DNA from 3 places in the Serratia sp. 121840015-1 genome. Region 3 is predicted to be linked to each of the others. Evidence: predicted binding sites of a transcription regulator. Region 3 holds the regulator's gene; each other region holds the start of a gene.

Region 1 (9,963 bases), on a different contig from region 3:
CCAGCGATCGCCGCGCGCGCACAGCGCCTGGCGCAGCGCCTCAACGGTCGGGTAATCCGCCGGCATCGACAGGCCGCCGGTGCCCACCAGTTCGCGCACCTGCGCGAAGAAAAGAATATCTATCATGCGTTCACCTTAAAATCGCCGGATTTGCCGCCGCTTTTCGCCAGCAGGCGCACCGGGCCGATCACCATGTCTTTCTGTACCGCTTTGCACATGTCGTAGATGGTCAATGCCGCCACTGAGGCGGCGGTCAGCGCCTCCATCTCGACGCCGGTTTTGCCGGTCAGCCGGCAACAGGTTTCGATGCGCACCCGGCTGTGCTGCGTCTGCGCCTCCAACTGCACTTCGACCTTGCTCAGCATCAGCGGGTGGCACAGCGGGATCAGCTCCCAGGTGCGTTTGGCCGCCTGAATGCCGGCGATGCGCGCCGTGGCGAACACGTCGCCCTTGTGATGGCTGCCGTCGACGATCATCGCCAGCGTGGCGGGCAACATCTCGACGAAGGCTTCGGCGCGCGCCTCGCGCACCGTTTCGGCCTTGGCGGATACGTCGACCATATGAGCTTCGCCGGCGGCGTTAATGTGGGTTAGCTGTGTCATGACTCAGGGCTTCTTCAAATGGGGTTGGAAGTTGCACGGGCGATGGCGCGCGTCCAACTGCTCTTCGATAATCCGCTCCCAGGCGGTGCGGCAGGCGCGGGTGGAGCCCGGCATGGCGAAAATCACCGTGCGGTTGGCCAGGCCGGCCAACGCGCGCGACTGGATCGTCGCGGTACCGATCTCTTCGTACGACACCATACGGAACAGTTCGCCGAACCCTTCCACCTCTCTGTCGAACAACGGCAACAGCGCTTCCGGCGTGTTGTCGCGCGCGGTAAAACCGGTGCCGCCGGTGATCAGCACCGCCTGCACGTTGTCATCGGCGATCCACGCGGAAACCCGCGCGCGGATCTGGTAAATGTCATCTTTGACGATGGCGCGATCCACCACCTGATGGCCGGCTTCCTGCGCCGCGTCCTGCAGATATTGGCCGGAGGTGTCTTCCGCCGCGCCGCGGCTGTCAGACACGGTCAGGATGGCGATATGCGCCGGAATAAACTCGCTGCTCGCATGGCTCATGGTTCAATAAGCTCCTATTGGCTGTCAGCCGCCGATAAACGACAGGTTCTGGGTGATCCCGCTGTTACCCTGATGCAGGAAATGGGTCTGCTTCTTGCTCAACAGCCCGCTCTGGATGCGCGCCTTCAGCGCGTCGAGCTGGCCGTCCTCTGCCAGCAGATCGCGCAGGGGCACCCCCTGCTCGCCGAACAGGCACAGGTGCAGATTGCCGATGGAAGAAACGCGCAGCCGGTTGCAGCTGGCGCAGAAGTCTTTCTCATACGGCATGATAAGACCCACCTCACCCTGGTAGTCCGGGTGGCTGAACACCTGCGCCGGGCCGTCGCTGCGGCCGCGCGCCTGGCGCTGCCAGCCCTGCTGCTCCAACTGCCGGCGAATCACTTCGCCGGAAACGTGGTGTTTGCGAAACAGCTCGCCGCCCTCGCCGGTTTCCATCAGTTCGATAAAACGCAGCTGGATCGGTCGGTCTTTGATCCAGGCGAGAAAGGCACCGAGTTGCTGATGATTGACGTCACGCATCAATACTGCGTTGACCTTGACCTTGCTGAAACCGGCGCTGAAGGCAGCATCGATGCCGTCCATCACCTGGCGGAACTTGTCCTGGCCGGTGATGGCGTGAAACTGACGGGGATCCAGGCTGTCGACGCTGACGTTGATCGCCGTCAGACCGGCGTCACGCCAGGCGGCGACGTCGCGCGCCAGACGGTAGCCGTTGGTGGTGACCGCCAGGGTACGGATGGCCGGGTTTTCCCGCACGGCGGCGATGATCTCGGTAAAATCGCGGCGCAGCGAAGGCTCACCGCCCGTCAGGCGCACCTTTTCGGTGCCCAGTTCGGCAAACGCACGGCTGACGCGGCGGATTTCATCCAGCGACAGGAAGCTTTTCGGGCTGCCGCTCGGCTTGTAGCCGTCGGGCAAACAATAGGTGCAACGAAAGTTGCACACGTCGGTGATCGACAAGCGCAGGTAATAGAACTTGCGCTCATAAGCATCAATGAGTTGCGGTACCATAACACCTTTCCAAAGTCGGGAGATGCGAGCGTTTCCCCTCTGCACCCTGGTGGCTGACTTCGCCACGGCCCAGGCGCCATATCGTTCCGGATGAACAACGTAGGCACAGGGGCTAGGAGTTTGATTTCTCTTCCCGCTACCTTGAGTAGCCGGAATGAAACCGTGGTTTTCAGCAGAATTCTAGCGCTAATCGGCAACGATAGCCAACGCGTTAATTCGCTATATAATTGTCTATACAGCGTTTTTAGACGCCGCGTATTCTGGTAAACCATGATAAACATCGCTTGCGCGGACGAATTGACCGGAATCACGCAAATGACACTCTTATCGCGTTTTTATGCCGGATCCGCTACCTTATGCGGGCAGTTCAGCCCCTTTGTAAGGAAATTTATGCGTAATCGTACCCTGGCCGATCTCGACCGCGTGGTGGCGTTAGGCGGCGGACATGGCCTGGGCCGTGTGATGTCGGCCCTGTCGTCCTTAGGCTCCCGCCTGACCGGCATCGTCACCACCACCGACAACGGCGGTTCCACCGGCCGTATCCGCCGTTCGGAAGGCGGCATTGCCTGGGGCGATACCCGTAACTGTCTCAACCAGCTGATCACCGAACCGAGCGTCGCCTCGGCGATGTTCGAATACCGCTTCAGCGGCAACGGCGAACTGGCCGGCCACAACCTCGGCAACCTGATGCTGAAAGCGCTGGATCACCTGAGCGTGCGCCCGCTGGAAGCGATCAACCTGGTACGCAGCCTGTTGAAGGTGGACGCGGCGCTGATCCCGATGTCGGAGCAGCCGGTGGATTTGATGGCGCACGATCACGAAGGCAACCATGTTTACGGTGAAGTGAATGTCGACCAGCTGACCCATATGCCGCAGGAGCTGATGCTGTCGCCGCCGGTCAACGCCACGCGCGAAGCGCTGGACGCCATCGCACAGGCCGACGTGATCCTGATCGGGCCGGGCAGTTTCCTCACCAGCCTGATGCCGCTGCTGCTGCTGCTGCTGGACGATCTCACCCAGGCGCTGCGCCGCAGCAGCGCCAGCATGATCTATATTGGCAACCTCGGCCGCGAGCTGAGCGTGGCCGCCGCGGCGCTGTCGTTAAAGGATAAGCTGACGCTGATGGAAGAGAAGATCGGCCGCCGGATGATCGATGCGCTGATCGTCGGCCCGGCGGTGGACGCCAGTGAAGTGCAGGATCGGGTGGTGATTCAGCAACCGCTGGAAGCGAGCGACATCCCCTACCGCCACGATCGCCAGCTGCTGCGCCAGGCGCTGGATCACGCGCTGGTGGAGCTGGCCGCGCGCCGCTGACCGAATTTAACCGTCTCGCCCGCGCAGCCAGGGATTATCGCTGGCTGGGGCGGGATGGCTGACCATATCGATATACAGATCTTCCACCTCTTTACGCGCCCAGGGCGTGCGACGCAAAAACTTCAGGCTGGACTTGATGCTCGGATCGCTGAGGAAGCAGTTGATGCGAATGCGCGCGCCCAGTTCGGACCAACCGTAGTGATCCACCAGTTTATTCAGCAGTTGCTCCAGCGTTACGCCGTGCAGCGGGTCTTTAGACTGGTGTTGGCTCATGTTCGGTACTCTTCGTGGTCAAATCGGGCCGCACACCATAACAGCTTTGGCGCGGCCGACAAGGAATTTTGACGCCCGCGGCGCGGGCGCCGTCCAACGGTCAGGAAATCGCGATGAACTGCTCGCGCAGCTGGTGGATCTCGTCGCGCAGCGCAGCGGCCTGTTCGAACTCCAGGTTTTGCGCGTGGGTGTACATTTGCGCCTCCAGATCGCGGATTTTCTGATCCAGCGCTTTCGGCGTGAGGTTCTGAAGCGAAGCACCGCCGTCCAGCGCCTTGCCCTTGCCTTTGTTCTTGGCGCGGTTGACCGGCTGGCCGATCTGCAGAATATCGCCGATCTTCTTGTTCAGCCCCTGCGGCACGATGCCGTTGGCTTCGTTGTAGGCCTGCTGCTTGGCGCGGCGCCGCTCGGTTTCACCGATCGCCTTGGCCATCGAATCGGTGATGCGATCGCCATACAGGATCGCCTTGCCGTTCAGGTTACGCGCCGCGCGGCCGATGGTCTGGATCAGCGAACGCTCGGAACGCAGGAAGCCTTCCTTGTCGGCGTCCAGAATCGCCACCAGCGACACCTCAGGCATGTCGAGCCCCTCACGCAACAGGTTGATGCCCACCAGCACGTCGAACTCGCCCAGACGCAGGTCACGGATGATTTCGACCCGTTCCACGGTATCGATGTCCGAGTGCAGGTAGCGCACGCGCTCGCCATGCTCTTCCAGGTATTCGGTCAGGTCTTCCGCCATGCGTTTGGTCAGGGTGGTCACCAGCACGCGCTCGTTGATCGCCGCGCGCTTGCGGATCTCGGAGAGCAGATCGTCCACCTGGGTGGCGACCGGCCGCACCTCCACGATCGGATCCAGCAGCCCGGTCGGCCGCACCACCTGATCGATCAGATCGCCCCCGGATTTCTCCAGCTCATATTTGCCCGGCGTCGCGGAGACATAGATGGTCTGCGGCGCCAGCGCCTCGAACTCCTCGAAGCGCAAGGGGCGGTTGTCCAGCGCCGACGGCAGGCGGAAACCGTACTCCACCAGCGTTTCTTTACGCGCGCGGTCGCCCTTGAACATCGCGCCGATCTGCGGAATGGTGACGTGGGATTCGTCGACCACCAGCAGGCCGTCCGCCGGCAGGTAGTCGAACAGCGTCGGCGGCGGCTCGCCCTCGGCGCGCCCGGACAGGTAGCGCGAGTAGTTTTCGATGCCCGAGCAGTAACCCAGCTCGTTCATCATCTCCAGATCGAACTGGGTGCGCTGCGTCAGGCGCTGCTCTTCCAGCAGCTTGTTGTTGGCCAGCAGCACCTTGCGGCGGTCCGCCAGATCGACCTTGATCTCTTCCATCGCCTGCATGATCCGCTCACGCGGCGTCACGTAGTGCGATTTCGGGTAGATGGTAAAACGCGGCACCACCTGCTCGATCTGCCCGGTCAGCGGATCGAACAGCGACAGCCGTTCCACTTCATCGTCGAACAGCTCGACGCGCAGCGCCAGCTCGTCCGACTCCGCCGGGTAAATGTCAATCACCTCGCCGCGCACGCGGAAGGTAGCGCGCTGGAAGGCCTGATCGTTGCGGGAGTACTGCAGCTCCGCCAGCCGGCGCAAAATGGATCGTTGATCGATGATCATGCCCTGGGTCAGGTGCAGCATCATCTTCAGGTAAAGATCCGGATCGCCCAGGCCGTAGATCGCCGACACCGACGCCACCACCACCACGTCGCGCCGCTCCAGCAGCGCCTTGGTGGCGGAAAGACGCATCTGCTCGATGTGCTCGTTCACCGAAGCGTCTTTTTCAATGAAGGTGTCGGAGCTGGGCACATAGGCTTCCGGCTGGTAGTAGTCGTAGTAGGAGACGAAGTATTCCACCGCATTCTCCGGGAAAAACTCTTTCATCTCGCCGTACAGCTGCGCCGCCAGCGTCTTGTTCGGCGCCAGCACCATGGTCGGCCGATTCAGATCGGCTATCACGTTGGCGATGGTGAATGTCTTGCCCGAACCGGTGACCCCCAGCAGCGTCTGGTGCGCCAGGCCGTCTTCCAGCCCCTCTTCCAGCTTGCGGATGGCTTCCGGCTGATCGCCGGCCGGTTTGAACTCTGAATGCAGTTTGAAAAGTTTACTCATTGCTCGGCTACCCTGTGGAGATGCGCGCGCTCAGGCGGCCAGCCGGCTCTGCGCCGGGCATGGCCCCTAATTATGGAAAGTGTCGGCGATTTGCGCCAGTGCCCATGATACTGGATATAAAACCAGCTTCAAGCGGATTCGTCGCCGGGATCGACGCCGCTGCAACGTCGCTGCACCGTGGCGTTACAGCCCGGTGACATTTTTATTGTCAATAACAGATTTATCCCCAGAACTTGCCGCGAATTAACTTATTGATAGCACCGCGTCGAAAAATCATACATAGAGGCCTGATCAATACCCCTGCGTCTTGATTTTAATTAAATTATTGATATTTAATAACATTAATAAAAAGACGAGAATGCGGACAAAGCGAACAGAACCCGCGTCGGCTCTCGCTTTACAGCGTTTTTCTAAATCTAATACACAAGGTTATCCACAGGAATAGTGGATAACTCTCACCGCCCCGCCCGGGGCGGGAGTTACAGAAAGAAAGCTTTTCGCCCTTTACACTCGCCAAAATGCCTTTTTTAGTTATTTTTTCATAAAAATATCGCTTTGTTTATGCCGATTAATACTAAAAATCCCCATTGCCAAAATCGCATTGGCCCCTTTCACGCGGATCGCTCTTGACGGCAGGGCAACGCCTTGCACCATGCCCTGACCAAAGAGCACCATAAGAGTGCAAAAAACGTCCGGGTTAACTTCCCCGCGTATTTTCGGGCCGCCACGGCAGCGCCTGTCAGGCCTGACGCGTGGTTAACAAGGCGATAACAATCCCCGTTTTCACCCGGCGGCAAAACTGGCCTGAGAGTTGCTTTATCTTCCTGCGTATAAACGCGGTGCGACAGCATGATGCGCTGCCTGCCGCGACGCGTAGTCTCCGCGGCGCTATCGCCCGTAAAAGCGCAAGAACGACACCAAGTCGTCACAAGCGTCGTTTTTAACGACATATTGACTGTCATTCCGTCTACCGCAGACCTTGCTCTGGCTCATTAGACGGACGGCATTTTGTTCCAGACATTGCCACACTCGGGAAATTCGCCGCGCATGCGGCCTTTGCAGTCCCCGCCAACGAGTGAAACGGGCGTCTATGAGGAGAATGCCAAATGCTGAGCCTGAGATCGGTCAATCAATTTTACGGGCAGAACCACACCCTGTGGGACATCAACCTGGAGCTGCCGCGCGGCCAGTGCACCGTGCTGCTCGGCCGCAACGGCGTGGGCAAGACCACACTGGTCAACTGCATCATGGGGCATGTGCCGGTGGTGAGCGGCAGCATGACCTGGCAGCCGGCGGATCAGCCGCCGCAAAACCTGTTGCTGCAGCCGATGGAGCGCCGCGCCGCGCTGGGCATCAGCCACGTGCCCCAGGGGCGGCAGCTCTTCTCGCAGCTGAGCGTGGAGGAGAATCTGCAGGTGGCGCAAATGGCCGGGCGCGGCGCCCCTCGCCGCATTCCGCCGCTGATCTACAGCCTGTTTCCCCATTTGCGCCAGATGCGCGCGCGCCGCGCCGGCGATCTTTGCGTGGGCGCCCAACGCCAGCTGGCGATTGGCCGGGCGCTGGCCCAGGAGCCGGCGCTGCTGATCCTCGACGAACCGACGGCGGGCGTTCCCCCCTCGATCGCCGCCGACATCGGCAACGTGATCCGCAGGCTCAACCGCGAATTGGGCATGACCATTTTACTGGTGGAGCATCAGCTGCCGTTCGTGCGCCGGGTGGCGGACCGCTTCTGCCTGTTGGACAGCGGGCGCACGGTGGCGCACGGCGCGCTGGCGCAGCTGGATGAGGCGTTGATCGGCGCCGGGCTGGCGCGCCAGGAAGGAGAATGAGGGAGAAAGCCTCCCTCATGGAGGGTTTATAGCAGGCTGATATCCAGATACTGCCCCAGCGGTGCCCGCTCGGCCTGCGGCAGGTGCGGGATTTCGCCCAGCAGCGGCGCCGGCAGCATGCGGCGCAGCGTGGCCAGGTATTCCTGATGCCGCCGCCCCGGCGGCGTCACATCGTTGGCGATCCAACCGGCCAGCGTCAGCCCCGCCTGTTGCACCGCCTGCGCCGTCAGCACCGCGTGGTTGATGCAGCCCAGTTTAATGCCCACCACCAGGATCACCGGCAGTTGCTCCTGCTGCACCCAATCGGCGAAGGTGTACTGCGCCGACAGCGGGGTAAACCACCCGCCCGCGCCCTCGACCAGCACCCAGTCGGCGCGCTGCTCCAACCGGCGCAGGCCGTCGGACAGCTGCGCCGCCTCGATCGGCCGGCCTTCATCGGCGCTGACGATATGCGGCGAGGTCGGTTCGGCAAAAACGTAAGGGTTCACTTCGTCGTAGCGGAGCGCCACGCCGCTGTTGGCCTGCAGCGCCAGCGCATCGCCGTTGCGCAGCCCCTCGGCGGTCATTTCGCTGCCGGAAGCCACCGGCTTATAACCGGCGCTGCGGTAGCCCGCCCGGTTGGCGGCCTGCAGCAAGGCGCTGCTGGCGACGGTTTTACCGACTTCGGTGTCGGTGCCGGTCACGAACCAACGTTTAATCACGATAAATCACTCCATAAACCAGATGATAGCTGAGTGGGAACTGCCCCTGCCGGCACGGGTAAGCCGCCTGCAGCGCGGCGAGACGGCCACGCGACATCAGGCCGCCCTCGCGCCCCTGATGCAGGTGCGTGGCCCCGATGCCCTTGAGCGAACGCATCAGCGTCATCACGTCCGGGTAGTTCAGGGTGCGCAGCTCCGTGACCAGTTCGTGCCGATAGTCAGCACAGGCGGCGCGGATCTGCGCCAGCGGCAGAAAGGCGTTCACGTGGCGCTCGCCGTCCACCTGTTGCCAGGCGTCCCCCAGTTCCTGCAGCGATCCCGCCGCCAGCGTGGAAAACAAAATTACTCCGCCGGGGCGGGTCACGCGATACAGCTCCGCCAGCGCGGCGGGCAGATCGCTGCACCACTGCACTACCAGGCTGCTGAAACAGATGTCCATCGCCGCATCGGGCAGCGGCACCTGTTCGATATCGCCCAGCAGATAATGGTGCGCCGCCTGCCGTTGACGGGCAACGTCCAGCATGCCCGGCGCCAGATCGAGCGCGGTCACCTGCTTGCCGCGCTCGCGCCACAGGCGGCTGAAATAGCCGGTGCCGCAGCCGGCATCCAGCAGCCGTTCGCCCGGATGGGCACTCCCCATCCCCAGTAAGCGCTCGCCAACGTCTCGCTGCAGCGCGGCGGCGGCGTCGTAGCTGCCGGCGGCGCGGCTGAAGGCCGAAGCGACCGCCTGTTTGTTCACCGCGTCATTGGCTGACGTCATGCAATACCTCCAGCAGGCGATCGATGTCCTGCGGCTGATGCGCCGCCGTCAGGGTGATGCGCAGCCGCGCGCCGCCCGGCGGCACCGTCGGTGGGCGGATGGCGCTCACCCACAGCCCGCGCTCGCGCAGGCGGGTCGCCAGATCGAGCGCGCGTTGATTGTCCCCCACCAGCAGCGGCTGGATGGCGGTATCGGAATCCGTCAGGGTTAACGCCAGCGGCGCCGCGCCCTGGCGGAAACGCCGAATGTTGTCCTGCAGCCGGGCGCGCAGTTCATCGCCCTCTCGAATGCAGGCCAGCGCCGCCTGCAGCGCACAGGCCTGCGCCGGCGGCATCGCGGTGCTGTAGATCAGATGGCGGGCGAACTGCAGCAGATACTCGGCGGTCGCCTCATCGCACAGCACCGCCGCGCCGCTGACGCCGAACGCCTTGCCGAAGGTCGCCACCAGCAGTTCAGGGCGCACGCCCTGCTGCCAGCAGCTGCCGCGGCCTTGCTCGCCGCGCACGCCGATGCCGTGGGCATCGTCCACCATCAGCCAGGCGCCCGCCGCGCGGGTTAAGCGATGCAGTTCCGCCAACGGTGCGCCGTCGCCGTCCATGCTGAACACCCCTTCGGTCACCGCCAACCGCTGCCCTTCACAGGGTTTGGCCAGCAGATCCGCCAGCGCCTGCGGCTGATTGTGCTGGAAACGGCGCAGCTCGGCCGGCGACTGCGCCGCCGCCTCCAGCAGCGAGGCGTGGCTGAGGCGATCGGCTAAAATGCGATCGCCTTTCTGCATCAACGCCGCCAGCACCGCCTGGTTGGCGGCGTAACCGGAGATGAACAGCAGCGCGCGCGGATA
Region 2 (9,963 bases), on a different contig from region 3:
TTACATCGTCGACCGATACATCGCGGCGGTCGACAACGGCGGCAATATCTCCACCGGTCATGCCGCCCTGGCGCTCGCACCGGATGTGTATATCAGTCACTACCCGCTCAACGACATCAGCCATTCCGTTCAGGATTTCCGCCAGTTGTTGCATGCCGGCGAACAGAACAACGTCGACGGACGTTTCCTGCCCGACCTGTCGGGCGAGATTGCCGCCTGGTGCCCCCCGGACAAGAAAATTCAGTTCTATCGCTATAACCCGGCGGCGCTGCGCGCATTCTGGTTACGCTACCGACAAGATGCGACTTACAACCTGACCCGGCGTAACTGCTCCACCACGGTCATCGGCGCGCTCGACAGTGCGTTGGAGGGCGTGCTGGGCGATAAACATCTGTGGCGCCGTTTTCTGTTATTGGTGCTGGATCCCAATCTGTGGATGCTGGCGGTACTGCGCAGCCGTGGCGAAAGCATGACCTGGACGCCGGGGTTGGTGCTGGACTATGCGCGCATGTTGCAACAGGTTACCGAGCGCCAACACCAACGCTGGTGGCTAAAGTTGCGCGAGATGTGGAATATCCTTCGCTTTGGCAAAAGCCAAACGCGCAGGCAAAGATTTTAGTCTCGCCGTCGGCGATGATAGAGTGTCGGGCACATTCACCCGCGCCGGCAGGAGTTAACCGCTAATGGCTTATTCGCAACGCATTGAAACCGCAATTTTTGATATGGACGGCTTGTTGATCGATTCGGAACCGCTGTGGCTGCAGGCCGAGCTGGATATCTTCGGCGCGCTGGGCCTGGATCTGTCCGATCGCCACAAACTGCCGGACACCCTGGGGCTGCGCATCGATCTGGTGGTGAAAATGTGGTACCAGGCGATGCCGTGGCAAGGGGTTTCGCTCGATGAGGTGTCGGCACGGATTATCGAACGCGCCATCGAGCTGGTGCACGAGACGCGCCCGCTGCTGCCGGGCGTCCGGCAGGCGCTGGAACTGTGCCGCGAGCAGGGGCTGAACATCGGTCTCGCCTCCGCCTCGCCGCTGCACATGCAACAGCAGGTGCTGAAGATGTTCGATCTTGAGGGCTACTTCGATCAGCTGGTTTCCGCCGAATACCTGCCGTACAGCAAACCGCACCCGGAGGTCTACCTGATCGCCGCCGAACGGCTGGGCAGCGATCCGCTGCGCTGCATCACGCTGGAAGACTCCTTTAACGGCATGATCGCCACCAAGGCCGCGCGCATGCGCTCCATCGTGATCCCGGCCGCCGAATACCGCCACGATCCGCGCTGGGCGCTGGCAGACCACCAGTTGGAGACCCTGGAACAGCTCACCCCCGCCCACTTTGCCTGACCTGCGGCGCCGGCCACCGGCGCCCTGGCTTTCCGCTCAGCGCCATAAAAGGGATCCGTGCCGCAAAACAAACGAAACAGCGTTTCATTATTATTGAATCGGCATGCTGTTGTTATTATGCTGGGCGGCAGGGAAAGCGACGGTCCGCGAAACGTTGTCACTGCCACGCAGCGCTCTTCGCGGCCGCCGCTTCCTCCCGCCGCTGCGTACTGAAAACCGCCCTTGTTTCTCTCCGTTCCGCACCGCCCATTGCCCGCTTTTTGTTCACGCCCGTCAAAAGCGATGATTTGTTACGCATTGCCGTAACAAGCCGTTGTAAAACCGGGAAAAATAAACAATTGGTTACAGGGTAACTGCTTCCACTACTGGGAATTTTCCCATATACTGGATAAATTAACAGTTTACCAGCCGGAATCGCAACAGCATGACCGCGGAAGGACACCTTATATTCTCTGTCGCTTGCGCGATCTTCGCCAAGAAGGCGGAAGTGACGCCAGAGCTGGCTACCGGCGACTGGTGGCACATCATACCCGCCGCGCTGCTGACCTCGCTGCTGCCGGACATCGATCACCCCAAGTCGGTACTGGGCCAGCGTCTGCGCTGGATTGCCCTGCCCATCGCCCGCGCCTTCGGCCACCGCGGCTTCACCCACAGCCTGCTGGCGATCGCCGGCGGCATGGCGCTGTTCCAGCTGGACGTGCCGCGCAGCTGGCCGATCCCGGCCGACGCGCTGCACGCCATGATCATCGGTTACTTCAGCCATCTGCTGGCCGATATGCTCACTCCCGCCGGCGTTCCGCTGCTGTGGCCATGCCGCTGGCGTTTTCGCCTGCCGCTGCTCAACTCGCAAAAAGGCAATCAGCTCGAGCGCGTGCTGTGTCTGTGCCTGGTGGCGTTTGCCATCTGTTGGCAAGGTGATTTCACCCTGCCGGTGCAATCCTATGTCGAGCAAATCAGAAATATCAGACTCTGATCACAAAAATCCGCTCAACTCATCACCTTCATGTATATAAAACAAACAAAAACACACAAAAAGCTATATCAAATTCCATTTGGATATAAGTAGGCCACGCGGCAAACTGTTACGATATTTACATCGCGACATACGTGATGCGTAGTCGTTTTTATAAGAAAGATTATTGGAGACATTGGGGATGAATCTTCCGCTCGTGATTAACGTGCTGGTGTTTGTCGCGCTCCTGTTGCTGTTGGCGCAAACCCGCCACAAGCAATGGAGCCTGGCGAAAAAAGTGCTGGTCGGCCTGGTGGTCGGCGTGGTGTTCGGCCTGGGCCTGCAGCTGGTGTACGGCTCCGACAACCCGGTGCTGAAAGAATCCATCAGCTGGTTCAACATCGTCGGCAACGGCTATGTGCAGCTGCTGCAAATGATCGTCATGCCGCTGGTGTTCGCCTCGATCCTGAGCGCAGTGGCCAAACTGCACAACGCCTCTTCTCTGGGCAAAATCAGCGTCCTGACTATCGGCACGCTGCTGTTCACCACGCTGATCTCGGCGCTGGTAGGCGTGCTGGTCACCAACCTGTTCGGCCTGACCGCGGAAGGCCTGGTGCAGGGCGCGCAGGAAAGCGCGCGCCTGACGGCGATCCAGACCAACTACGTGGGTAAACTGGCCGACCTGACCGTGCCGCAGATGGTGCTGTCGTTCATCCCGAAAAACCCGTTCGCCGATCTGACCGGGGCCAGCCCGACGTCGATCATTAGCGTGGTGATTTTCGCCACCTTCCTCGGCGTGGCATCGCTGCAGCTGCTGAAAGACGACAAGCCGAAAGGCGAGCGCGTACTGGTGGCTATCGACACCCTGCAGGCCTGGGTGATGAAGCTGGTGCGTCTGGTCATGAAGCTGACGCCGTACGGCGTGCTGGCGCTGATGACCAAAGTGGTCGCCGGTTCCAACATTCACGACATCGTCAAGCTCGGCAGCTTTGTGGTGGCCTCGTATATCGGCCTGGCCATCATGTTCGTGGTGCACGCTGTGCTGCTGGCCTTCACCGGCGTTAACCCGATGAAGTTCTTCCGCAAGGTGTGGCCGGTGATCACTTTCGCCTTCACCAGCCGCTCGAGCGCCGCCAGCATTCCATTGAACGTGGAAGCGCAGACCCGCCGCCTGGGCGTGCCGGAATCCATCGCCAGCTTCTCGGCGTCTTTCGGTGCCACCATCGGCCAGAACGGCTGTGCGGGCCTCTACCCGGCAATGCTGGCGGTAATGGTTGCGCCGACCGTCGGCATCAACCCGCTGGATCCGGTGTGGATCGCTACCCTGGTCGGCATCGTCACCATCAGCTCCGCCGGCGTAGCGGGCGTGGGCGGCGGCGCTACCTTCGCCGCGCTGATCGTGCTACCGGCGATGGGCCTGCCGGTGACGCTGGTCGCGCTGCTGATCTCGGTCGAACCGCTGATCGACATGGGCCGTACCGCGCTGAACGTCAACGGCTCCATGGCGGCGGGCACCATCACCAGCCAGCTGATGAAGCAAACCGACAAAGCCGTGATGGACAGCGAAGACGAAGTCGAATTGGCTCACCGTTAACGCCGTCTCAAAACGAAAAAAACCGGGGATTATCCCCGGTTTTTTTATGCCCCGCGCTCGGTCGTTACGGCCGCTCGCCGTTCGCCAGCCGCCGGTTGATGTCGGCGATCACGCCCGACAAGTGCGCCAGCGTGTCTATCACATAGTGCGCGCCCGCCGCGTACAGCTTATCGGCTGCCGCCGTGCGACGCTGCTCTATCTCACCTTCCGCCATTTGGCGGTACTCCTGCCAGGTCGCGCCAAACTCATTGCCGGACAGCGCCAATCCGACGCTCCACATCCCGGCGTTCAGCCCTTCAGCAATGCCCGGCACCGCGTCGTCCACCTTCACACAGTGCGCCACCGCATCGATGCCCAGCGCGATAACGTTCTGCAACGCCATCCACGGCCCCGGCCGGCCACCGGCCGCGAGATCGTCAGTGGCGACCCAGTAATCTGGCGCGTAGCCGCGCTGCGCGGCGGCAGGCACCAGCACCTCCATCACCGCACGCGGATAACCGGAGCAGGAGCCGATTTTAATGCCCTGTTCGCGCAGCCCGGCAATCACCTGCGGCACACCCTCGATGGGATCGGCGAAGTCGATCACTTTGGCGATTTGCAGCGGCATAAACGCCTGATACAGCGCGTCGATGTCCTGATGGCTCATCGAACGGCCCAGCTTCTGCCGCCAGCGCGCGTCGACCGCCGGCAGCTTGCCCAGCGCCTCGATGTGCTGCCATTTACCCAGCCCCATTGGAATGCGCGCCTCCGCCAGGCTGATGTCGATATCGAAGGTTTGTTTGAATGCCTCGACAAAAATCTGCGTTGGCGCAAAGGAGCCGAAGTCCACCGTGGTGCCGGCCCAGTCGAGGATCACTGCGTTGATCTGTTTCATGGTCAATCCTTATTGATTCCAGTACATCGCCTGCCCGACGGCCGCCAGCAAACGTTCGATATCTTGCGGGTAAATTTCCCCGATGTTGCCGATGCGGAAGCAGTCGCTCTGCGACACTTTGCCGGGATAGATCACAAACCCTTGCTGCTTCAGGCACTGATAAAATTCGGCAAAGCGGTAAGTGTCGGCCTTTGGCGAATAGAACGCGGTGATGATCGGCGAATGCAACGCATCGTCCAGCAGAGTCTCAAAGCCCAGCTCGCGCATACCCGCCACCAGCCGCCGCTGATTGGTCTGATAGCGGCGGTGGCGCGCGGCAATGCCGCCCTCTTGTTCCAGTTCTTTCAGCGCCTGCGCAAAGGCCAACACGGTGTGGGTCGGCGACGTAAAGCGCCATTTGCCGGCCTGGTCTTCCATACAGCGCCACTGGGCATACAGATCCAGCGACAGCGAGCGTGAACGGCCGGCACATTTCTCCAGCTCGCTGCGGCGGGCGATGACGAAAGCGAAGCCCGGCACGCCCTGAATGCATTTGTTGGCGGAGCTGATCAGAAAATCGATGCCCAGCGCGTCCACATCCAGCGGGATGCCGCCGAAGCTGCTCATGGCATCGACGATAAAGGTCTTTCCGTTGCGCGCCGCCAGGCCGGCGACCTTCTGCAGCGGGTTGAGCATGCCGGTGGTGGTTTCGCAGTGCACCATGGCGATATGGCTGATGCGCGCATCGCTTTTCAGCACCGCCTCCATCGCCGCCACGTCCGGCTCATTGACCTCGCCGCAGTCGAAAGCGTGATGGTCGATGTCCATCAGCCGCGCCATTTCGATCATTCGCGCCCCGTAGGCGCCGTTGTTGACGATCAGCAGCTTGTCCTGCGGGCCGATGACCGTGCCCAGCACGCCTTCCACCGCAAAACTGCCGCTGCCCTGCAGCAACACCGAGGTGTAACCGGCGGACGGCGTCGCCAGCGCCACCAACTGCTGGCGGATGCTTTGCACCACGCCCAGGTTGTAATCTTCATCCCAGGTGCAGCTGTCGAACAGCATCGCCTCTTTTACCGTTTTCGACGTGGTCAACGGGCCGGGGGTCAACAGCAGGTAGTTACGATCGGACATGTTATTCACCTATTTGGTCTATACCAGATTGCGAGCATTGTGGCCGCAAATTCCTTCCCCGGTCAAACGACAAAGCGCGGTGAAACAAAAAATTCATCTGGCTATGTATAATAAGCGCGTGCCGGAATGTCGGGCCGATGCCATAGCGAGATGAAATGAAAGAACATCAGGGCGATATGCCCCACTACCTGCAGATCAAGGATCAGCTTCAGGCGCGCATCACCCGCGGTGCGCTGCAGGCGGGCGACAAGCTGCCTTCGGAGCGCGAGCTGTGCGCCATCTTCTCCACCACCCGCGTTACCATTCGCGAGAGCCTGGCGCAGCTGGAGGCCACCGGCGCCATCTACCGCGCCGATCGCCGCGGCTGGTTCGTCACGCCGGAACGGCTGTGGTTGGATCCGACGCAGAACACCAACTTCCACCGCCTCTGCCAGGAGCAGGGGCGAACGCCGCGCACCGCGCTGCTGTCCGGCGAAAAAACCACGGTGCCGCTCGACGTCATGCAGCCGCTGGCGCTCGAACCGTTCGATCAGGTGTATCTGCTGCGCCGCGTGCGCTACGCCGACGGCCGCGCGATCTGCTACTGCGAAAACCACTGCCTGCCGCAGCGGGTGCCGGAACTGCTCAGCCACGATCTCAACGGTAGCCTGACCGAGGTCTATCAACAGCATTACGCCTTGATTTACAGCAACATGCACCTGTCGTTCTATCCGACAGCCCTGCCTTACCGCGCCGCCAACGCGCTCGGCGCCATGGTCGGCCTGCCCGCCTTGTTGCTGCGCCGGTTGAATTACGATCAGCACGGCCGCATTCTCGATTTTGATATCGAATACTGGCGCCACGACAGCCTGCGCATCGAAGTCGATACGCTTTAACCCCCGGCAAGACAGGGGCTGCGCCCGCCGCCCCGCCTTTCTCTCCCACGCTCAATCCCCCGTTGCCGGCAAAATATTTTGCCGCTTTCATTTGTTTGTCATATTCGCCGATTAGCTTGGCCGCATATCTGGTGTATACCAGTTTCGCATTAACCCGCAACAGTGAGGCTGAAGCTATGAAACTTTCTCGTCTGGTCGTGATGACCGCCATCGCACTCGGCGCCGCGCCGGCCTGGGCCGCCGACGCGGTGGTGACCGTCTACTCTGCCGATGGGCTGCACGACGGCGATCACAGCTGGTATCAAACCCAGTTCGACGCCTTCACTCAGGCAACCGGCATCAAGGTGCAGTACGTCGAAGGCGGTTCCGGCGCCATCGTCGAGCGGCTGTCGAAAGAGCGCAGCAACCCGCAGGCCGACGTGCTGGTGACGCTGCCGCCGTTCATCCAGCGCGCCGCCGCGGAAAAACTGCTGCAGGATTTCACCCCGCAGGATGCGGCGCAGATCGCCGACGCCCAGCCACAGTTCGTGCCGCTGGTGAACAACTACCTGAGCTTCATCTATAACGCCAAGCTGTTGCCGCAGGCGCCCGCCAGCTATCAACAGCTGCTGGACGCGCAGTTCCGCAACAAGCTGCAGTACTCCACGCCGGGCCAGGCGGGTGACGGCACCGCGGTGATGCTGCAGGCGTTTCACAGCTTCGGCAGCAAAGACGCCGGTTTCGACTACCTCGGCAAACTGCAAAGCAACAACGTCGGCCCTTCCGCTTCCACCGGCAAGCTGACCGCGCTGGTCAATAAAGGCGAGCTGCTGGTGGCCAACGGCGATCTGCAGATGAACCTGGCGCAGATGCGCAGCAACCCGAACGTGAAGGTGTTCTGGCCGGCCGGGCCGGACGGCAAGCGCAGCACGCTGGTGCTGCCTTACTATGTCGGCCTGGTGCAAGGCGCGCCGCAAAGCGCCAACGGCAAAAAGCTGATCGACTTCCTGCTGAGCAAAGAAGCCCAGAGCAGCGTCAGCGCCATTTCCTACGGCATGCCGGTGCGTAAGGACGTCACCCCGACCGACGATAACTTCAGGCAGTCGCAGGCGGCGCTGAAAGGCGTGGACATCTGGGCGCCGGACTGGAATCAGGTGGTGAGCAGCCTGTCCGCCGATATCTCCCGCTGGCACAAGGTGACCGAATGACGCTGACGATGCCTTCTACCCTCTCTTCCCGCGCCGAGGCGCGGGATAGCAGCCAGGACATCGCCGGGCCGTCGGGCATTCAGCTCGACCGCGTCAGCGTGTCGTACCGCGGCACCGAGGTGCTGAAACCCCTGACGCTCACCATCGCCCCCGGCGAAGTGCTGGCGCTGATCGGCCCCTCCGGTTCGGGCAAAACCACCGTGCTGCGGGCGATCGCCGGCTTCGTGCAGCCCTCCGCCGGACGTATTGCCATCGGTGACGTCGATGTCACCGACGTGCCGCCTTATGAGCGCGGCCTGGGCATGGTGGTACAGAACTACGCGCTGTTTCCGCATATGCGCGTCGAAGACAATGTGGCGTTCGGCCTGCGCGCCCAGGGCAAGCCGCGCGGCCTCACCGCCGAGCGCGTCGAAGAGGCGTTGGCCATCGTCGGCATGTCCGCCTACGCCAAGCGCTATCCCAGCCAGCTCTCCGGTGGCCAACAGCAGCGCGTGGCGATCGCCCGCGCCATCGCGGTGCGCCCCAAAGTCTTGCTGCTGGATGAACCGCTGTCGGCGCTGGACGCGCAAATTCGCCACAGCATGGTGGAAGAGATCGCCCGCCTGCACCGCGAACTGCCGGATCTGACCATCCTGTACGTCACCCACGATCAGGGCGAAGCGCTGACGCTGGCGGACAAGATTGGCATCATGCGCGACGGCCACCTGATCGCCCACGGCGAGACCCGCGCGCTGTACCATCATCCAACGAACCGTTTCGCCGCCGAGTTCCTCGGCCGCGCCAACCTGCTGCCGGCCACCGCGCTGGAGACCACTACCGGGCAAGGCATGACCACCGTCAGCTGCGCCGGCAAAGTGATCGGCTGCTTTACCTATGGTGCGCAACGCGGTTTCGACAAACTGCTGTGTATTCGGCCGCAGCATATTGCGCTCGATGCCGACGCCCAGCGCAGCAACTGCATCATCGGTACGCTGCGCGACATTCACTGGCAGGGGGAGTTGACGCACCTGCAGTTCGACGCGGAAGGCCATCCGCTGCGCGTGGTCACCACCCATCGCAGCCAGATGCCCCAGATCGGCGAGCGCGTGCCGCTCTATTTCGCCCCCGACGACGCGGTACTGATCGAGGACTGACATGACCGACTCTACGCTTATTCGCCCGGCTCTGCGGCTGCGCTTGCCGCGCCGTCTGTGGATCTTGCTGCCGCTGCTGGTGCTGGCGACGCTGTTTTTCTATCCGCTGGCGCTGATCGTCAAACAGGCGTTTACCGACGATCAGGGGCTGTTCAGCGCCGCCGCGCTGCAACAGGTATTCGAATCCCGACGCTTTGTCGGCGCCCTGCTCAACACGCTGCAGATTGCGCTGCTGGCGACGCTGGGCTGCCTGGTGCTCGGCACCCTGCTGTCGCTGCTGCTGGTGTTTACGCCGTTCCCCGGCAGCCGGCTGATCGCCCGGGTGATCGATACCTTTATCGCCATGCCGACCTTCCTGATCACGCTGGCCTTCACCTTTATCTACGGATCCGCCGGCCTGCTGAACGGCACGCTGATGGCGGCCTTCGGTTTTACCCTGCCGCCGGTGGACTTTCTTTATTCCATTTGGGGCGTGATCCTGGCGGAAATCACCGTGTTTACGCCACTGGTGATGCGCCCGCTGATGGCGGCGCTGTCGCAGATCGATCGCAGCCAGCTCGAGGCCGCCAGCATCCTCGGCGCCCGGCCAGGGCGCGTGGTACGCCAGGTGATTTTGCCCGCCGCGCTGCCGGCCTTGCTGGCCGGCGGCAGCCTGTGTTTGCTGTTGACCACCAATGAATTCGGCATCGTGCTGTTTATCGGCGCCAAGGGCGTCACCACGCTGCCGATGATGGTCTACTCCAAAGCGATTCTGGAGTCGGATTACGCCGTCGCCTGCACGATCGCCGTCGTGAATATCGCACTGTCGCTCGGGCTGTTCTCCCTTTACCGCTACGCCGCGGCGCGCGCCGGGCTGAGGAACTGACGATGTTGATTTGGTCTCGCA
Region 3 (9,963 bases):
GTCACCATTTCGGTGTACAGCAGCGTTTCCTTGGTCAGCAGGCGGTGGAAGTAACGGCAATGACGATCGGTCCAGTCGAGCATCGGCGCGATGGAGAAACGATTGGCGGCGTAGGTTGGGGCGTGGTTGTCTTTCGTCATGCTGAGTTACTGGCTACCTGAGTCTGTCTGGGTTTAACGAACGGCGCGCGGCCGCAAACGGCTATTATAACGACAATCGGCGCCGTTGGGAAAATCGCCTTCGTTTCCCCCCTATTCCAACGTGCGGATAACCCGGCACGGCTGCCCCAGCGCCAGCACATTGGCCGGGATATCGCCGGTCACGATGCTGCCCGCGCCGATAGTCGTGCCGTCGCCGATGGTCACGCCCGGCAAGATCACCACGTTACCGCCGATCCATACGTTGCTGCCGATGGACACCGGCTGCGCCGAGGTGCGGAAAGGAAAGGCCGGGTCGCCGGTAAAGCGTTCGCCGGCCTTCAGCGGGTGGCTCGGCGTGTAGATTTGCACGCTGGGGCCGATCAGCGTGTTGTCGCCGATGGTGATGGTATTGCAGTCGAGGAACACCGCATTGACGTTGATAAAACAGTTTTTACCGATGCGGACATGCTGCCCGTAGTCGCACCAGAACGGCGTTTCGATCCAGCTCGCCTCACCCCAGGCGCCGAACAGTTCGCCGAGCAGGCGGTTTTTCTCGTCCGCCTGATGCGAATCCAGCGTCCCCAGGCTTTTGGTCAACGCCCTGGCCCGATGGTACATCGCAATCAGTTCTTCATCGCGGCTGTTGTACTCCAGGCCGCTTAACAGCTTCTCTCTTTCCGTCATCACACAAGGCTCCTGTTCGTCACGCGGGTGAAGCGCGTTATACCGCTCTCGCCAGCGGCTCTCCAGCGCTAAAATCGGCAACGTTGATTTGCCGCCCGGTGGAGGGAAAAAGTTGTGATGCATCTCTCTTTTAGCGCACTCAGCGCGCCTTTCCCTGCGCAATCCTCAGGGGAAAAGGGGGCAACTCTCGGCGATTCGCCGTAATCATGGTAAAATCGGCTTTTTTACGTACCGGGATATTTGCGATGAACTCAACCACCCAGGAAAAGCTGCTGGCGCAGGCGGAACGCCTCTGCCAACAACGCAATGTGCGATTGACGCCGCAACGGCTGGAAGTGCTGCGTCTGATGACTCAGCAACCCGGTGCAATCAGCGCTTATGACCTGCTCGATCTGCTGCGCGTCGCCGAACCGCAAGCCAAGCCGCCGACGGTCTATCGCGCGCTGGATTTTCTGCTGGAGCAAGGGTTTATCCATAGAGTGGAATCCGCCAACAGCTACGTGCTGTGCCACCACTTCGAACAGCCGATGCACACGTCCGCACTGTTTATCTGCGACCGCTGCGGCCAGGTGACCGAACGCACTACCGAAGGCGTAGAGGAAACGCTGCAGAAGCTGGCGCAGGAGGCCGGATTTGCGCTGCGTCACAGCGTGGTGGAAGCGCACGGCCTGTGCGCCGGCTGCGTGGAGGTTGAGGCATGCGACAGCAAGCATGACTGCGCCGAACACGATCACAGCATCGCCATCAAGAAGAAGTAACACGAAGTCAGGTACCTCCCTGTACCTGCGGCCGGGGCGCCAGAGGATGAGAGCGACGCCGGCCTGCGCTGGGCAAGCCGCCTTCAATGGCGGCCCTGCAAATTACCAGCGGTGTTTGGTGTGATCTTCCCAGGCTTTCACCTCTTTCTCGGCCGCCTCTTTCTGGTAACCGTAGCGCTCCTGGATTTTGCCGACCAGCTGTTCGCGTTTCCCTTCGATGACCGTCAGATCGTCATCGGTCAGCTTGCCCCATTTTTCCTTCACTTTGCCTTTAAGCTGCTTCCAGTTACCGTCGGCTTGATCTTTATTCATAGTCTCTCCGTTAACCTGTGGTGAATCAGTGATCCCTGTCGCCGGCCGGGGTTAACCAGAAATTTTTCTGGCCGATACGCCCTTCACCTTAAGAGATATCGCTCCCCTTCATTCGCCAGCCACATGATTCATTCTAGTTAAAAATGGAAATAAAAAAGCCATATGACAGAATAAAAAACCATTAAGAAATGAAATAAACATAAAAAACGCCAACAAACAATGAGCTAAGCCGGGCAGAACCAGGCTGGAAACATGTAAGCAAACATGAACAAAAACATAAGACAAATTAATAATTAACCCAACAAAGCGCACGGTTTAGCGTGCGGCAAACCAGCTGCCGCGCACCTGATGGCGGTGCCAAATCCAGCCCAGTGCCAGACCGCGCAGCGCCAGAAACACCGCCAGCGCCAGCCAGAGTCCGTGGTTGCCAAGCAGCGGCACGCTGAACAGCGCCAGACCGTATCCCGCCGCAGCCACCGCCATGCTGTTGCGCATCTCGGCACCGCGCGTGGCACCGATAAACATGCCGTCCAGCAAATAGCACCACACCCCGACCAGCGGCAGGATGACCTGCCACGGTAAATAGTGGGCGGCCAACGCACGCAGCTCCGGCAAGGAGGTCAACGCCGCCACGATCTGCTGGCCGGTAACGGCATACGCCAGGGCGAAGGCCAGCGCGACCAGCCCTGCCTGCCTGCAGGCCGCGTGCCACACCTTGCGCAGCTGGCTGTCGTCCCGGGCACCGTAGGCGTGGCCCGAATGGGCTTCCACCGCATAAGCGAAGCCGTCGAGCGCATAGGCGGTGAACGTCAGCAGATTCATCAATACCGCGTTGACCGCCACCACGTCGCTCCCCAGACGAGCGCCGAAGATGGTCAGCGATGCAAAGCACAGCTGCAGCAGCAATGAACGCAACATGATGTCGCGGTTAAGCGCCAGCAGCCGACGCAGATCGCCACGCCAGGCCTGGCGCAGCATCGGCAGGGTGATACCGCGCAGGCGCATCACCCGCCACGCCAGCCACAGGCCGAGCAGCAGCGTGGCGTATTCGGCGATGGCGGTTGCCGCCGCCGCCCCTCGCACGTTCCAGCCCAGGCCCATCACCAGCCAGATATCCAGCACGATGTTCAGCAGGTTGCCGACAATCAGCAGGATCACCGGCGCACGCACATACTGCACGCCGAGCAGCCAGCCCAGCAGCACCAGATTAGCCAGCGCCGCCGGCGCGCTCAGCCAACGGATCTCAAGAAAACGCCGCGCCTGTTCCAGCACCTCGCCATTGCCACCGACGATCCGCAGCGCCAGTTCGATCAGCGGATAGCGCAACAGGACGATCGCCACCCCGGCCAGCAGCGCCAGCAGAAGCGGCTGCATAAAGGCGCGCGCCAGCGCCTGCGGGTTCTGTGCCCCCAGCGCCTGCGCCGCCAGGCCGGTGGTGCTCATGCGCAGGAACAACAGCAGCATGAACAGGAAGCTGGTCGCCACCGCGCCGATCGCGACGCCCCCCAGGTAGATCGGGCTGTCGAGGTGGCCGATCACCGCGGTGTCCACCAGCCCGAGCAGCGGTACGGTGATATTGGAGAAAATCATCGGCAGAGCCAGGCGCCACAGGGCTTTATCGGTGTCGCTGGTGAAGGCGGAAATCAAGCGCATGATGAGATGTTCCCGTAGCAGTGGCGAAGGGCAAGGTCAGAAACAAAAACGCCCCAGAACAGGGGCGATTGATACAAGAGGCGGCACTGAGAGTGCGACGATTAAATCCAGTCACCGTTGCGGATCACGCCGACCGCCAGCCCTTCGATAGTGAAATTCTGCTGGCGCAGATCGACCACGATCGGTTGGAATTCGTTGTTCTCCGGCAGCAGCTCGACCACGTTGCCGTGTTTTTTCAGGCGCTTGACCGTCACTTCGTCTTCGATGCGCGCCACCACGACCTGGCCGTTGCGCACGTCTTGCGTTTTGTGCACCGCCAGCAGATCGCCGTCCAGAATGCCGATGTCACGCATCGACATGCCGTTCACCCGCAGCAGGAAATCGGCGCTCGGTTTAAACAGGGAAGGATCCACCTGGTAGTGCCCTTCGATGTGCTGCTGCGCCAGCAGCGGCTCGCCGGCGGCGACGCGGCCGATCAGCGGCAGCCCTTCTTCTTCTTCCATCAACAGGCGGATACCGCGCGAGGCACCGGAGACGATTTCGATCACGCCTTTGCGTGCCAGCGCCTTCAGGTGTTCTTCGGCGGCGTTAGGCGAGCGGAACCCCAGACGCATCGCGATCTCGGCACGCGTTGGCGGCATGCCCGTTTGCGAAATATGATCGCGAATCAGATCGTAGACCTCTTGCTGTCTGGTAGTTAATGCTTTCATTCCGCCCCCTGTTTGTTTATACAGTCTTGCTGTGAGTATATACAGGTAAGCGCGGATTGGGAACCGAAGAATAAATAAAAATCAGTCAGTAGGCGCCTTTCGTCAGCCAAAATGCTGCCATAAGACCGTGCCCCAAACGAACAGCGCCAGCACGATCGCCAGCGACACCGCCGCCGATCCCATGTCCTTGGCCCGGCCGGACAGTTCGTGATGTTCGCTGCCGATGCGATCCACCACCGCCTCGATCGCGCTGTTCAGGATCTCGACGATCATCACCAGCGCTACCGATCCGATCAATAAAATGCGCGCTATCGCACCCACATCCAGCCAGACAGCCAGTATGATAGCCAGCAGGGTGACCACCAGTTCCTGGCGGAAAGCCGCTTCGTGCTGCCAGGCGGCGGAAAGCCCTTTATAGGAATAGCCGGCGGCCTTGATGATGCGGGTCAGTCCGGTTGCTTGGTTTGCCATGTTTTCGTGCCTTTCTCAGAGGTCGGTCATAATAAAAAGAGTCTAGAACAGTCCGCGCTGACGGCTCTCGGTTTTCGAACACCACAGATCTGCTACCCGGTTTCTGGTATGCTTGCGGCGCATTGCTAACAAGAGGCTTCACGTTGTTTATGTCAGGTTGGCGTAAAATTTATTATAAAATATTGAATTTACCACTTAAATTGTTGGTAAGAAGTAAGGTCATCCCTTCAGATCCGGTTACCGAGCTAGGGTTGGATCCCTCACGGCCGATTTTGTATGTTTTACCTTACAATTCCAAGGCGGATTTGCTGACGCTGCGCACCCAGTGCCTGGCGCAGGATCTGCCCGATCCGCTCAACTCGCTGGAGATCGACGGCACCGTGCTGCCGAGCTACGTGTTCATTCACGACGGCCCGCGCGTGTTCCGCTACTACACCCCGAAAGAAGAGTCGGTAAAGCTGTTCCACGACTATCTGGATCTGCACCGCAGCAATCCGGATCTCGACATTCAGATGCTGCCGGTTTCGGTGATGTTCGGCCGCTCGCCGGGCCGCGAAGGCCACGGCACGCCGCACCTGCGTCTGTTGAACGGCGTGCAGAAATTCTTCGCCGTGCTGTGGCTCGGCCGCGACAGCTTCGTGCGTTTCTCCAACACCGTTTCGCTGCGCCGCATGGCCACCGAGCACGGCACGGATAAAACCATCGCGCAGAAACTGGCGCGCGTGGCGCGCATGCACTTCTCGCGTCAGCGCCTGGCCGCGGTAGGCCCGAGCCTGCCGGCCCGCCAGGATCTGTTCAACAAGCTGTTGGCGTCCAAAGCGATCGAAAAAGCGGTCGAGGACGAAGCGCGCAGCAAGAAGATCTCGCACGAAAAGGCCCAGCAGAACGCCATCGCGCTGATGGAAGAGATCGCCGCCGATTTCTCCTACGAAACCGTGCGCCTGTCCGACCGCGTGCTGAGCTGGACCTGGAACCGGCTGTATCAGGGCATCAACGTCACCAACGCCGAGCGCGTGCGCCAGCTGGCGCAGGACGGCCACGAGATCGTCTACGTGCCCTGCCACCGCAGCCACATGGACTACCTGCTGCTGTCCTACGTGCTGTATCACCAGGGCCTGGTGCCGCCGCACATCGCCGCCGGCATCAACCTCAACTTCTGGCCGGCCGGCCCGATCTTCCGCCGCCTGGGCGCGTTCTTCATCCGCCGCACCTTCAAGGGCAACAAGCTGTACTCGACGGTGTTCCGCGAATACCTCGGCGAGCTGTTCACCCGCGGCTACTCGGTGGAATACTTCGTGGAAGGTGGCCGTTCCCGCACCGGGCGTCTGCTGGAGCCGAAGACCGGCACCCTGTCGATGACCATCCAGGCGATGCTGCGCGGCGGCACCCGTCCGATCACGCTGGTGCCGATTTACATCGGTTACGAACACGTGATGGAAGTGGGCACCTACGCCAAAGAGCTGCGCGGCGCCACCAAGGAAAAAGAGAGCCTGCCGCAGATGCTGCGCGGCCTGCGCAAGCTGCGCAATCTGGGCCAGGGTTATGTCAACTTCGGCGAGCCGCTGCCGTTGACCGCTTACCTCAACCAGCACGTGCCGCAGTGGCGCGAGTCTATCGATCCGATCGAAGCTCAGCGCCCAAGCTGGCTGACGCCGACGGTCAACGATCTGGCCGGCCAGATCATGGTGCGCATCAACAACGCCGCCGCGGCCAACGCCATGAACCTGTGTTCCACCGCGCTGCTGGCTTCGCGCCAGCGTTCGCTAACCCGCGAACAGCTGGTCGAACAGCTCGAGTGCTACCTGCAGCTGATGCGCAACGCGCCTTACGCACGTGACGTCACCGTACCGACGCAAACGCCGGACGAGCTGCTGGATCACGCGCTGAACATGAACAAGTTCGAGGTGGAAAAGGACAACATCGGCGACATCATCATCCTGCCGCGTGAGCAGGCGGTGCTGATGACCTATTACCGCAACAACATCCACCACCTGCTGGTGCTGCCGTCGCTGATCGCCAGCATCGTGATGCATCATCGCCGGGTATCGCGCGCCGAACTGCTGCGTCAAATCGGCATGATCTACCCGATGCTGAAAGCCGAGCTGTTCCTGCATAACGACAAGGAACAGCTGCCGGAGGTGCTGCAGCCGGTGATCGACGAGCTGATCCGCCAACAGCTGATCTGCGACAAAGGCGACGAGCTGGTGCTGAACCCGGCGCGCATTCGCCCGCTGCAGCTGCTGGCCGCCGGGGTGCGCGAAACCCTGCAACGCTACGCCATCACCATGTCGATCCTCAGCGCCAACCCGAGCATCAACCGCGGCGCGCTGGAGAAAGAGAGCCGCATCATGGCGCAGCGTCTGTCGGTGCTGCACGGCATCAACGCGCCGGAGTTCTTCGACAAGGCGGTGTTCTCCACCCTGGTGGCGACGCTGCGCGAAGAAGGCTATATCAACGATAGCGGGGATGCGATCCGCGAGCACACCCTTGAGGTGTACAACATGCTGAGCGAGCTGATCACGCCGGAAATCAAGCTGACCATCGAAAGCGTCAACATGCCGGCAGAGACCAACGCCCTGCCGCAAGCCGACGCGGAAGAAGAGCAGGACGAGTGATGTCGTCCGGCACCGAAACACAAAAGGCACCCCCTGGGGTGCCTTTTTTCTTGCTTTGCGAAACCGTTACGCCGGCAGATAGCTCAGCGCGATGCCGATAAATACCACCAAGCCGACATAGTTGTTCTGCAGGAAGGCCTTGAAGCAGGCTTCGCGCTCGCGGCCGGCGATCTGTTTTTGCTGGTGAATGAACAGCGCGCCCGCCAGCAACAGCGACCAGTAAAACGCCCCGCCGAGCTGCGCCAGATAACCGACCCACACCAGCAGCAGCAGCGTCGCGAACTGCAGCAGCCCGACGATCAGCTTGTCATAACGGCCGAACAGGATAGCGGTGGATTTGATGCCGATCTTCAAGTCATCGTCGCGATCGACCATCGCATACAGCGTGTCGTAGGCCACCGTCCAGCAGATGTTGGCCAGCAGCAGCAGCCAGCAGCTGAGCGGCAGCGATTCGCTGACCGCCGCATACCCCATCGGAATGCCCCAGCCGAACGCGGCGCCCAGCACGAACTGCGGCAGGTTGGTCACCCGCTTCATGAACGGATACACCCAGGCCAGCGCCAGCGCCGCCAGCGACAGCCAGATGGTCATCGCATTGAGCGTCAACACCAGGCAGAACGAGATCAGCACCAGCACCGCAAACAGCACCTTGGCCTCTTTCACGCTCACCCGACCGCTCGGCATCGGCCGCCCGGCGGTGCGTTTCACGTAGCCGTCCACCGCGCGATCGGCGTAGTCATTCACCACGCAGCCGGCGGCGCGCATCAGGAACACGCCGAGCACGAACACCAGCAAAATCGACAGCGGCGGCACGCCTTTCCCGGCCAGCCACAGCGCCCACAGCGTCGGCCACAGCAGCAACAGCGTGCCGATCGGTTTATCAATGCGCATCAAATGGCTGTAAGCCCGCCATTTACTTTGAGTCACGCTTCCCTCCAAGGTCTTGCTCTCCTCTCTTATGCAGGAACCGCTGAATACAGCGGCGAAGCCGGTAAAAACAATTCGGTCAGCAACAGCGGTTTGCCCGCCAGCCGCAGCCGTGAACGGCGCGCCCACAGCGCATCCTGTCGGCCGATATGGATATAGTCGCGGGTCAGATCGCCGCTGCTGAACAGGTAGCGCCCCAGCGGCAGCGTGCCCAGATCCACCAGCGCCTGGTCGGGGCCGGTCAGCGTATTTTCCGGGATCACCGTGCGCCCCAGCAGCCAGGGCTGGTCGTCGCCCAGCAGCACCACTTCGCGCAGCCAGTAGCGCGGGCTGTCGGGCAGGTGGTTCGCCTCGTCGCCCAGCGCCTCGCGCGTGACGAAGCATTCGCGCTGCGGTTCGACGCGCACCTGGGCACAATGGCGTTCAAATCGGCGGGTCATGGAGCCTAACTCCATCAGCCAGTCGCTGACGGCGGCGGGCGCCGGAGGATCCTGTTCGGACAACCACTCCAGCGGCGGCAGGATGGAATCCCTGATGCCAGACATTGCTTTACTCCTCGCCTGAACCGCGGCCGGTACGGCGCGCCAGACGATACAAACTGTTAACAGGCCCCCATTGTAGCGCAGAAATACGAAAGCGGCAGGCTGATTCGTGGCGAAAACGGCGGTGGCTTCCGCCGGAAAAACCGGGCTCCTGTCATCTTTTTGCCATCCGCGTTCTCTATCTTCGTTCCCCGGCACGATGACGATTCTGTGATCGCCTGCAAAGTTTCATCTTTGTCGCGTTGTTTTATCTACGCGCGTAGATACTCTGACACCGCAGCGTTGAATCGCCATGCGTCCGACATCATTTGTCGGCACACCTTTGTTGCCGGCACCAGGGAAACCATCTTTAACCGCGCCCCTCCAGGCGCAGAACAAAAGAGGATAGCACTGCCATGAGCGAAACAACGCTTGCCACTCCACAGACCGCCGACGCCGCGCTGGCGGCCGATGAACGCCTGGCAACCAAAGAGGGGCGCAGCCAATTTTGGCGCGCCACCTTCTCCTGCTGGCTCGGCACCGCCATGGAATACGTCGATTTCGCGCTGTACGGCCTGGCGGCCGGCATGGTGTTCGGCGACGTGTTCTTCCCCGAGGCCACGCCGCTGGTCGCCCTGCTGGCCAGCTTCGCCACCTACTCCGTCGGCTTCGTCGCGCGGCCGATCGGCGCGCTGGTGTTCGGTTGGATCGGCGATCGCAAAGGCCGCCGCGTGGTGCTGATCACCACCGTGGCGCTGATGGGCCTCTCCACCACGCTGATCGGCCTGATCCCGTCCTATGCGCAAATCGGCGTCTGGGCACCCACCTGCCTGGTGATCCTGCGCTTCGCGCAGGGGTTCGGCGCCGGCGCGGAGCTGTCCGGCGGCGCGGTGATGCTGGCGGAATACGCGCCGGCCAAGCGGCGCGGGCTGGTGGCGTCGATCATCGCCATCGGCTCCAACAGCGGCACCCTGCTGGCGTCGCTGGTGTGGCTGCTGGTGCTGCAGCTCGACAAGGAAGACCTGATGAGCTGGGGCTGGCGCATTCCGTTCCTCGCCAGCATTCTGATCGCCGGCGTGGCGCTGTACCTGCGCCGCCACGTGCGGGAAACGCCGGTCTTCGAGCGCGAGCTGCAGCAAAACCACCAGCGCATGCTGGACGCCGCCCAGGCC

Evidence for each region. The regulator LexA, encoded in region 3, represses DNA repair genes until DNA is damaged. The targets are predictions, from matches to a motif close to TNCTGTATGTACATACAGNA.
Region 1: uvrB (excinuclease ABC subunit UvrB) is a predicted target of LexA. The motif match lies at 5,941-5,960, and genes of this name have one in related genera.
Region 2: ACUXAC_RS08830 (metal-dependent hydrolase) is a predicted target of LexA. The motif match lies at 1,732-1,751, and genes of this name have one in related genera.

The regions. Positions count from the first base shown of each region.
Region 1 covers NZ_JBSEYF010000001.1:2,708,171-2,718,133, forward strand. Annotated here, with positions in the region: gene moaD (molybdopterin synthase sulfur carrier subunit) at 1-126, opposite strand, end outside; gene moaC (cyclic pyranopterin monophosphate synthase MoaC) at 123-602, opposite strand; gene moaB (molybdenum cofactor biosynthesis protein B) at 606-1,121, opposite strand; gene moaA (GTP 3',8-cyclase MoaA) at 1,146-2,132, opposite strand; molybdenum cofactor riboswitch at 2,119-2,263, opposite strand; gene ACUXAC_RS13195 (gluconeogenesis factor YvcK family protein) at 2,523-3,446, shown strand; gene ACUXAC_RS13200 (VF530 family protein) at 3,453-3,719, opposite strand; gene uvrB (excinuclease ABC subunit UvrB) at 3,820-5,832, opposite strand; gene ACUXAC_RS13210 (ATP-binding cassette domain-containing protein) at 6,939-7,661, shown strand; gene bioD (dethiobiotin synthase) at 7,688-8,362, opposite strand; gene bioC (malonyl-ACP O-methyltransferase BioC) at 8,355-9,122, opposite strand; gene bioF (8-amino-7-oxononanoate synthase) at 9,106-9,963, opposite strand, start outside.
Region 2 covers NZ_JBSEYF010000001.1:1,829,888-1,839,850, forward strand. Annotated here, with positions in the region: gene ACUXAC_RS08820 (HdeD family acid-resistance protein) at 1-619, shown strand, start outside; gene hxpB (hexitol phosphatase HxpB) at 684-1,349, shown strand; gene ACUXAC_RS08830 (metal-dependent hydrolase) at 1,774-2,322, shown strand; gene ACUXAC_RS08835 (L-cystine transporter) at 2,504-3,895, shown strand; gene phnX (phosphonoacetaldehyde hydrolase) at 3,960-4,769, opposite strand; gene phnW (2-aminoethylphosphonate--pyruvate transaminase) at 4,779-5,882, opposite strand; gene phnR (phosphonate utilization transcriptional regulator PhnR) at 6,038-6,757, shown strand; gene ACUXAC_RS08855 (2-aminoethylphosphonate ABC transporter substrate-binding protein) at 6,934-7,944, shown strand; gene phnT (2-aminoethylphosphonate ABC transport system ATP-binding subunit PhnT) at 7,953-9,077, shown strand; gene phnU (2-aminoethylphosphonate ABC transporter permease subunit) at 9,079-9,942, shown strand; gene ACUXAC_RS08870 (ABC transporter permease) at 9,945-9,963, shown strand, end outside.
Region 3 covers NZ_JBSEYF010000004.1:50,307-60,269, reverse strand. Annotated here, with positions in the region: gene dusA (tRNA dihydrouridine(20/20a) synthase DusA) at 1-140, opposite strand, end outside; gene ACUXAC_RS18495 (sugar O-acetyltransferase) at 252-824, opposite strand; gene zur (zinc uptake transcriptional repressor Zur) at 1,070-1,582, shown strand; gene ACUXAC_RS18485 (CsbD family protein) at 1,685-1,894, opposite strand; gene dinF (MATE family efflux transporter DinF) at 2,210-3,547, opposite strand; gene lexA (transcriptional repressor LexA) at 3,649-4,257, opposite strand; gene ACUXAC_RS18470 (diacylglycerol kinase) at 4,360-4,728, opposite strand; gene plsB (glycerol-3-phosphate 1-O-acyltransferase PlsB) at 4,878-7,343, shown strand; gene ubiA (4-hydroxybenzoate octaprenyltransferase) at 7,410-8,282, opposite strand; gene ubiC (chorismate lyase) at 8,300-8,815, opposite strand; gene ACUXAC_RS18450 (MFS transporter) at 9,208-9,963, shown strand, end outside.